2 regions of the Thioalkalivibrio sp. ALJ15 genome follow, and region 1 is predicted to be linked to the other one. Evidence: predicted binding sites of a transcription regulator. Region 1 holds the regulator's gene; the other holds the start of a gene.

The links. Region 1 encodes sigma-54, which starts transcription at its own class of promoters, with help from an activator protein. Its sites were predicted from a motif close to TGGCANGNTNCNTGCTT; they were not measured.
Region 2: a site for sigma-54 is predicted at 2,940-2,956, ahead of pepA (flocculation-associated PEP-CTERM protein PepA). Genes of this name have one in related genera too.

Annotation. Positions count from the first base shown of each region.
Region 1 covers NZ_KB912056.1:48,523-52,939, forward strand. The annotation lists gene rapZ (RNase adapter RapZ) at 1-189, opposite strand, end outside; gene hprK (HPr(Ser) kinase/phosphatase) at 190-1,221, opposite strand; gene G015_RS0100275 (PTS sugar transporter subunit IIA) at 1,289-1,759, opposite strand; gene hpf (ribosome hibernation-promoting factor, HPF/YfiA family) at 1,764-2,102, opposite strand; gene G015_RS0100285 (RNA polymerase factor sigma-54) at 2,105-3,598, opposite strand; gene lptB (LPS export ABC transporter ATP-binding protein) at 3,657-4,385, opposite strand.
Region 2 covers NZ_KB912056.1:578,038-582,454, reverse strand. The annotation lists gene prsT (XrtA/PEP-CTERM system TPR-repeat protein PrsT) at 1-2,053, shown strand, start outside; gene G015_RS0102715 (class I SAM-dependent methyltransferase) at 2,144-2,812, opposite strand; gene pepA (flocculation-associated PEP-CTERM protein PepA) at 3,049-3,879, shown strand; gene G015_RS0102705 (ThiF family adenylyltransferase) at 4,002-4,417, opposite strand, start outside.

The DNA of each region.
Region 1 (4,417 bases):
GACATCCACCCCGACCGCCAGATGCCGGTCTTCGTCCGCGTCGTAATCGCCACTGCGGACCTGTTCGATCAGCCCGGGCAGCAGCGGCAGCGGCAGGTTGTCGACACAGAAATAGCCGGCGTCCTCCAGCGTATGCAGGGCGACCGTCTTGCCGGAACCCGACAGACCACTGACCAGCAGGAGTCGCATTCAGCCCTCCGGGTCCGGGTTGGGGACGGTGGTTGCAGGGATCGCGCGGTGGTACGGCGGCTCCTCGGGCTCGCCGCTCATCTGCCGGCGCTGACGTGCGCGCAGGTCGTCGCCGGCGACATAGCCCTGCATGTGCAACATGTGGTTGCGCACCGCCGCCTCGATCATCACCGCGATGTTGCGCCCCGGCGCGACCGGCAGGCTGATCAGCGGGATACGCAGCCCGAGGATGCCGATCTCCCCGCGGCGGCCATTCAGGCGGTCATCCGGCACCGGCGAGGGCTCGCCGTGGTCGCGCAGGTCGATAATCAGCCGCAGATACTTGCCGCCCTTGATCGCCGAATCCCCGTACATGGCGCGGACGTTCAGCACGCCCAGCCCGCGGACCTCGAGCAGGTCCTGCAACAGGGCCGGGCAGTGTCCGCGCACGATATCCGGGGCGATGCGGGCAAACTCCGGTGCGTCGTCGGCGATCAGCCGGTGCCCGCGCGAGATCAGCTCGAGCGCCACCTCGCTCTTGCCCACGCTGGAGGCCCCGCTGATCAGCACGCCAATGCCGAGGATCTCCATGAACACGCCATGGCGCACCTCGAAATGGGCCAGCCGCTGCTGCAGGAAATAGCGCAGCAGGGAGATAATCTCGTGGCTGCTGGTCGAGGAGCACAAGATCAGCGGCAGCTGCTCATCGGGGACGTCCGGCATCTCCGAGAACGGGCAGGTGTCCTCGGCGAAGATCACCGCGGTCGTCCCGGTGCGGGCCATCTCCAGGATCAGTTGCTCGCGCTGATCATCGCTCAGCCGCGCGATATAGCGCGCCTCGAAATCGCCGATCACCTGGATACGGTTAGGCCGGATCAGGTTGAGGTGCCCGGCGAGGGGCAGGTCGTCGCCGTCACCGCCGACCAGGTTGCGATCCGGTGCGACCTGCTCGCCGTGTACGTAGCGCAGATCCAGGCGATTGCCCATCGCCTGGATCAGGACCTCTACGGTGATGTCGCGCGCGATGCCGCCCTCTCCCAGTGCCTCGTTCATGCACGAATCTCCGGCAGTGCTGGCACGGGGCGTCGTAAGAGAGAAAGTACTGCCGGGAGAGCCATGTTCAGGCGTCGCCGAAGGCCCGGGTCAGTTCGCGTTCCAGGGCGTCCGCGTCGCCGGCACGGCGCAGCGAGGCGATATTGTCGGGCTGCGAGAGACCGCGAGCCAGCTGCGCCAGCAGGTCCAGGTGCGCGCTGGTCGCCGCCTCGGGCACCAGCAGTGCGATCAGGATGTCCACGGGTTCGTGGTCCATGGCGTCGAAGTCGACCCCCTGGTCCAGCCGCAGGACCGCGACCCGGGGGGCATCGAGCTCGGCCAGACGCCCATGCGGGATGGCCACGCCATGCCCCAGACCGGTGGAGCCAAGCTTCTCGCGGGCAGACAGGGCCTCGAAGATGGCCCCGCTGGCCGGGCCGGCGGACTCCTCGCCGCCGACGGCCAGCAACTCGGCCAGGGTCTCGAGCGCCCGTTTCTGGCTGGAACACTCGGGCTCCAGCCGGATACGGGCGCGGGTGATCAGCTCGGCAATGGTCATTGCGTTAAAGGGCCTGTTCGCGGTTGCGCTGGGCACCCTCGGCGCGGTGATGGTCCTTGACCTTTTCCTTGTGCTTGATCAGCTGACGATCCACCTTGTCGATCAGGCCATCAATCGCCGCATACATATCCTCGTGACTGGCTTCGGCGTGGATGTGATTGCCGCTGACCTGGAGATTGGCCTCCGCCTTGTTGTTCAGGTTCTGGTTTTTCTCGTGGGTCAGCACCACATGCACGTCGATCACTTTGTCGAAGTGGCGTTCCAGCTTCGCGAACTTTTCGTTCACGTAGTCGCGCAGGGCGTCGGTGATATCGACGTGATGGCCGGTCAGGTTGATCTGCATGGTCAGGCTCCTTTTTGCTTGGTTCCACTGGGCATACTCGCCATCTGCCGGCGTTCGCTGGAAGACGGTATGTGCATAGCCTCGCGGTACTTGGCCACGGTGCGTCGGGCCACATTAATGCCCCGATCCGACAGGATCTGGGCCAGTTTTGCATCACTCAGTGGCTTGTTCGGGGTCTCGCCACCAATCAATTCCCGAATCATGGCACGGATCGCGGTCGCCGAGCATTCGCCGCCATCGGCTGTGCCAACATGACTGGAAAAGAAGTACTTGAACTCGAATACCCCACGCGGGGTGTGCATGTATTTCTGTGTAGTCACCCTCGAGATGGTCGATTCGTGCATCTCCAGGGTCTCGGCGATATCGCGCAGGATCAGCGGTTGCATGGCAACCTCACCATGCTCGAGAAACCCCTGCTGGCGCACGACGATGGCCTGGGCGACCCGCAGCAGGGTGTCGTTCCGGCTGTGCAGGCTCTTCAGGAACCAGCGCGCCTCCTGCAACTGATCGCGCATAAACGCGCTATCACGCGCATCGGAGACCTGCCGCACCATGCCCGCATAGAGATCGTTGATGCGAATGCGCGGCGCAATCTCCGGGTTCAAGTCCACGCGCCAGCCATCGCGGTCATGGCGGACATAGACATCCGGCACCACATATTCCGAAGTGGACTCGCTGATCTGGGCACCGGGCCGCGGATTCAGGGTGCGGATCAGGTCCAGCGCCCGCGCCAGCTCGTCCGGGTCGCGCACGCCGGACTGGCGCTGCAGGGCTCGGTAGTCCCGCTTGGCCAGGCTCTCCATGCCGTTTTCCAGGATGGCTCGAGCCGCGTCACGCGCCGGGGCATCCGGCGCCAAATGGCGCAGCTGGATCTCCAGGCACTCGCGCAGGTCCCGCGCACCGACGCCCAGCGGGTCGCACTGCTGAATCCAGTGCAGCACCGCCTCGACCTCGTCGACCCCCACGGGCTCGTCTTCGCCCTGGCTGATCATCTCCGCCAGCGCCTCGAGTTCACTGTCCAGATAGCCGTCCGGGCTGATCGCGTCGATCAGCGCCGCCCCGATCCGTTGGTCTCGTGGGGTCAGGTGGCTCAGATGCAGCTGCCAGAGCAGGTGGTCCTGCAGGCCCTCGTCCTCGCCGTCGGAGGTATTCTCCAGCGGGTCGCGGTCGTCCAGGCCGCGTGGGCTCGGGGCGGGCTCGTAGATGTCGTCCCAGCGACTGTCGGTGCTCAACTCCTCGGGGATCACGTCATCGCCAGCCGTGTCGGCCTGCATGCGATCCCCGTCGACCCGTTCGCCCCCTTCCTCCGGGCGCTCGGGCGGGGCCTCCTCGCCCTCGTCCTCCACCTGCTCGAGCATGGGGTTGCTTTCCAGCGCCTGCTGGATCTCCGCCTGCAACTCCAGCGTGGAAAGCTGCAGCAGACGGATCGCCTGTTGCAGCTGCGGGGTCATCGTCAGCGTCTGCCCCAGCTGCAGATTAAGCCCGGGCTTCAGCATCGCGGTTTGAGGTCCATGGTGACCATCAAGATCATCTTAAGGAAACACTGATCAATGTTCACAGTCGAAAGTTTTCTCCGAGATACACGCGGCGCACCTGGGGGTCGTCCAGCAGCTCCTGCGGGGTCCCGGCGCTCAGGATGCGGCCCTCACTAAGAATATAGGCCCTGTCGCAGATTCCGAGGGTCTCGCGCACGTTGTGGTCGGAAATCAGCACACCGATCCCGCGCTGGGCCAGATGCCCAATCACGGCCTGGATATCACCCACGGAAATCGGATCCACGCCGGCAAACGGTTCGTCCAGGCAGATAAAGCGCGGGTCACCGGCCAGTGCCCGCGCGATCTCGGCGCGACGACGCTCGCCCCCGGACAGGGCAATCCCAGGGCTGTGGCGCACGGTCTCCAGCTGGAACTCCTCGATCAGGGCATCGCCGATGCGGCGTCGCTCGTGGCGGTCGAGCTCCGAGCGCAGCTCCAGCACCGCCTGCAGGTTGTCCCAAACACTCAGCCGACGGAAGATCGAGGCCTCCTGCGGCAGGTAGCCCAGCCCGGCTCGGGCCCGCGAATGAATCGGGGCCCGGGTGATGTCCCGGTCACCCAGCGTGATGCGGCCACGATTGGGCCGGATCAGGCCGACCAGGCTGTAGAAACAGGTGGTCTTGCCTGCGCCGTTCGGTCCCAGCAGGCCCACGACCTCCCCTGGTGCCAGATCGACGTCGACACGATCCAGCACCGTACGCTTGCCATAGCGCTTGGTCAGCTCGCGGCCGGTCAGATAGCCGGCCATCGGCGCAGATTCGCCACCGGCCGCGGCGGGCG
Region 2 (4,417 bases), 530 kb from region 1:
GATGCACGTCGAACTGGGGCAGTTCGACGAGGCCCGGGCCGATGGCAAATTCCTCAAGGATGGCGCACCCAACCACGCCGGCGGCCACTTCCTGATGGGGCTGATCGAGTTCGAGACGGGCGAACCCCTGCAGGCTCGCCCCCACCTGGAAGAGGCGCTGGCGGCCTCGGCCAACTACCGCCTCGCGATGCCCTATCTGGCGGCCATCCAGCTGGAAGAAGGCAACTGGTCCCAGGCGGAACGCCTGCTGGAGCGCCACCATGCGCTGGGCCCGGCCAACGCGATGAGCTATCGGCTGCTGGCCCAGCTGCGCATTGAACAGGGCCGCACCCAGGATGCTCGACGGATCCTGGCCGAGGCACTGAGCGAGCGGCCCGACCTGATCGAAGCCCTGGGCGATCAGCTGGCCGCGCTCTATATCGGCGAGGGCGACACTGAAAGCGGGATCGAGGTCCTGCGCGAGGCCCTGGCCAACCGCGCGGACCGCCCGGAACTGCAGGAGATGCTGGGGATTGCCCTGGTGCGGCACGGCGACCACGAGCAAGGCATGGCGCTGCTGCACCGAGTCGCCAGCGAAAGCGCGGATGTACGCCTGGCCGACTACTCGGTGGCCCTGGCGCATATCCGGGATGGGCAGTACGAGCAGGCCCTGGAGGCCACCCAGCGTCTGCGCGACAAGGACCCGGAAAACCCGCAGGGCTTCAACCTGATGGGCGCCGCCCTGCTGGGGATGGGCGAAACCCACGAGGCCCGCCTGATCTATCAGGAAGGACTGTCGCTCCATCCGGACAACAGCACCCTGGCCCTGAACCTGAGCTCGCTCGAGGTCCGCCAGGGCAACCTGGAGACGGCCCGCGAGATCCTCGAGGACCTGCAGGAACGCGACCCCGGGCATCCCACCTCGGCGATTCGGCTGGCGACACTGCATTTCCAGCAGGGGGAGATGGAGGCCGGCAAGCGCTGGCTGCAGGACGCAATCGAGGCGCACCGGGATCGGATCGAGCCCTACCTGATGCTGGCACGCGCCCAGAACCAGCAGGAGGATCACGCCGCCGCCCGATCGACCCTGGAAAAAGCCCGCGAACATCACCCCAACGACACCCGAGTGCTGGGCCTGCTGGTCGATCAGCAGGAGCGCGAGGGGGACTTCGCGGGCGCGGCACAGACGCTTGGGCACCTGGCCGTACTGCGGCCGGATGCCGCGGAGCTGCGCTTCCGGCAGGCGCGCAATCTCGCCGCGCTGGGCGAGACCGAGCAGGCCGTCACGGCCCTGCGCGAGACGCTGTCGATCGACTCCAGCCACATGAGCGCGCGCATGGTGCTGACCCGCCACCTGAGTCTGGCCGGCGAGGTCGACGAGGCGCGTCAGGTCTTCGAGCCTGTTGCGGAGCGGGCCCCGGAGGCGGCGCAGGTGATCGCGCAACAGGCCTGGTTCGACGCACAAGCCGGCGAGCTCGACAAGGCGATCGAGGGCTACGAACGCGCCCTTGAGCGTGAGTCCCGACGCGACTGGCTGGTGGAGAAATACCAGGTTCAGCAGCGGGCCGGCCATTCCGACGCGGCCCTGGAGACGCTGCAGGGCTGGCTGCAGGAGCACCCCGATGATCTCGCCTCGCGCCACCTGCTCGGCTCGGCGCAGATCAACGCCGGCCACGAGGCCGAAGCCCTGGAAACCTACGAAACCGTGCTGGAACAGCGGCCCAACGATGTCATCGCGCTGAACAATGCGGCATGGCTGGCCCGCGAGACCGACAACCCCCGCGCCCGCGAGTATGCCCAGCGGGCTGTCGAACTGGCCCCGGATCAGCCCGCGATTCTCGACACCCTGGGCGTGGTCTTGCTGGAGGGCGGCGACACCGAGAGCGCCCTGGAGACCCTGCAGCGGGCCTACCGGATGAGCCCGCAGGCACCGGATATCGGGTTCCATCTGGCACAGGCCTACCAGGCCAGCGGCGAAACCGAACAGGCGCGCGCCCTGCTGACGGAGCTGCTGGAGGCCCACGAAGATTTCCCGGAACGCGAACGGGCGCAGTCGCTTCACGAGTCGCTGTAAAACCGGAAAAGCGAGAAAGACGCGCCGAGCAGAAGCCCACGTCCGCGTGGGCTTCTGCTTTTCCGGCCAGCGTCGAAACTGGCGCCAGGACTACTGCGATTTCTTCAACAGCAGGTTGTAGCAATTGCCCGAGATCGAGGAGTCGACCACCTGGAATCCGGCGCTGGTGAAGCGACTCAGGATATCGCGGGCCTCGTACGGGGTATGCAGGATGCCTTTGCGCATGCCCCAGCGGTTGATGCGTTCGGCAATCAATTTGAGTGGCTGCGGCGTGCGCGGATACAGCAGGACGTTCGCGGCCAGGGTGCCCCCCGGCTTGAGCACCCGAAAGGCCTCGTGGATGGCGCCGTCCACATCCGGAAAGCAGTGTACCGAGTTGGCGATGTTGGCCGTATCGAACTCGCCGTCGGCGAACGGCAGCTCCGCGGCGTCGGCGTGTTTGACAGTCACGTGCTCGTCCTTTGCGAAGCGGTGGCGCGCGCCCGCCAGCATGGATTCGGCGTAATCCACGCCAACGATTTCGCTCTCCGGCAGTTTGCGCCGGCGCCGCCACTTGATCGCCATCTCCAGCAACGTCCCCGTACCGCAGCCGATCTCCAGATGCCGGGCCCCCATGTTGCGGCCAAAAAACCGGATCTGGGCGCCCAGGGTGCTGTTGTAGGCAAAGGTCAGGATGAAAAACCCCCGCGCGTCGTACCACCAGGGTGGCGACTTGTAGGCCTCGGCAATCTCGTCGCGGGTCTTGGCACGCTTGGACATGTGGCATCTCCTTCACGGAAAGAACGGCCGAGCCCCCAACTCCGCCGTCCGTTTTTTTTACAAAGCCCTTTTCCAGGACCAAGGAAAAACAAAACAAACGCCTTGAAAATCCGATAGTTAGCACTTTTGGCACGCAGCCTGCTTTACTTCACTCGCAAGACAGGACGACTAGCAAATTGAAGTGGAAGTAAGCGTTAACCCAAACAAATTGATGCTAACTGGTGGAGGATTACAACATGGAAAGGTTCAAGCAAACAGCGCTGGGGGCGGTACTGGCAGTGGCCAGTCTGGGGCTTGCGAGCACCGCACATGCCGGCGTCTTCACGATTGATGATTCGCAGCTCGATCTCTCGACGATCGCGGTCGGCGAACGTCAGGTTGACCGTATTACCGGCGGGTATGAGGAGCTGCTGACCCTCGATACCGACGGTTCCTTCGACGCGGCGGCCTACTGGAACGTAGGTCAGTACTTCCTTGGGGGTACAAGCGTCAGCAATCGTCTGGGCGCCGGCGGGGACGACGGTGATCTGTTCTATGGCCTGTATGCCGTGTTCGAGTCCTCCGGGACTTTCGACGCGGGTTCGGGCGAGTTCACCGGCACCACCGGCTCGATCGCGCTCTACCTGGATCCGAATCTGGATACCACCTTCGGGTTTAACTCGGGCGATGCGGCCGACGGTGTGGCCCTTGGCGGCACGGGTGATGACATCCTCGTAGGCTGGTCCGACATCTTCGAGCGGGGCGCGGGTCGCTTTGAACCCGGCTCGGACGATATCGGCAGCTTCGCGCTCATCTTCAACGAGTGGATGCTGACGGATGAAGGCAAGCAATTCTTCACCAGTCCGGACCCGTTCTACATGAATGTCCGAGTATCGGGTCAGTTCGACTTTATCGAGGGTTTCGAGGAAGTCGATCAGCGCACTACCTTTGATGTGGTCGGCTCGGCCGACGCCCGGTGGTTCGGGGTACCCGAGCCGGGCATGCTGCTTCTGCTGGGAACCGGGCTGGTAATGCTCGGCTTCGTCGCCACGCGACGCCGCCGCCGCGAGACTGGCCTGGCTGCCTAGCAGCCCTTGTGGTTGGGCCTTCTGCTCCCCCCTGGGTGGAAAGCCTCTCCCGGCCCCTCGTCTTCGGACGAGGGGTTTTTTTATGTCCGAACATACGAAACGCGAGGCTGGATGGCTGCTGTTCAGACCTGGGCCCGGAGACGTGCGAGTCGACGTCGTCCGATCGCCAGCAGCAGGCGCTGCAGGGGATTGCGGTTGCCACCGGGGCGCCAGGTGCGGGCGAGGCGCTGGCGATAGGCATCGAAGTGAACGCCGCGCGGGGCCCAGACGACACGGCCACGTCCCAGCAGGATCTTCAGGGCCTCGGTACCCATGACCCCGGCGCACAGCTCGCAGGCCATCACGGTGGACGGGCCATGCTGCGCCCTCAGGTCGACGGCGGCAGGATCGGCCAGATAGCCCATCTGCATCATCGACGGGGCCAGGCCCATCATGAAACGCAGCGCCAGCTCCTCGTCGGGCAATCCATCGCGCAGGTCGAAGTAGTCATCGAACGACAGACCACCCGGGCGGAAATTGAGCAATGCGGCCCCCATGC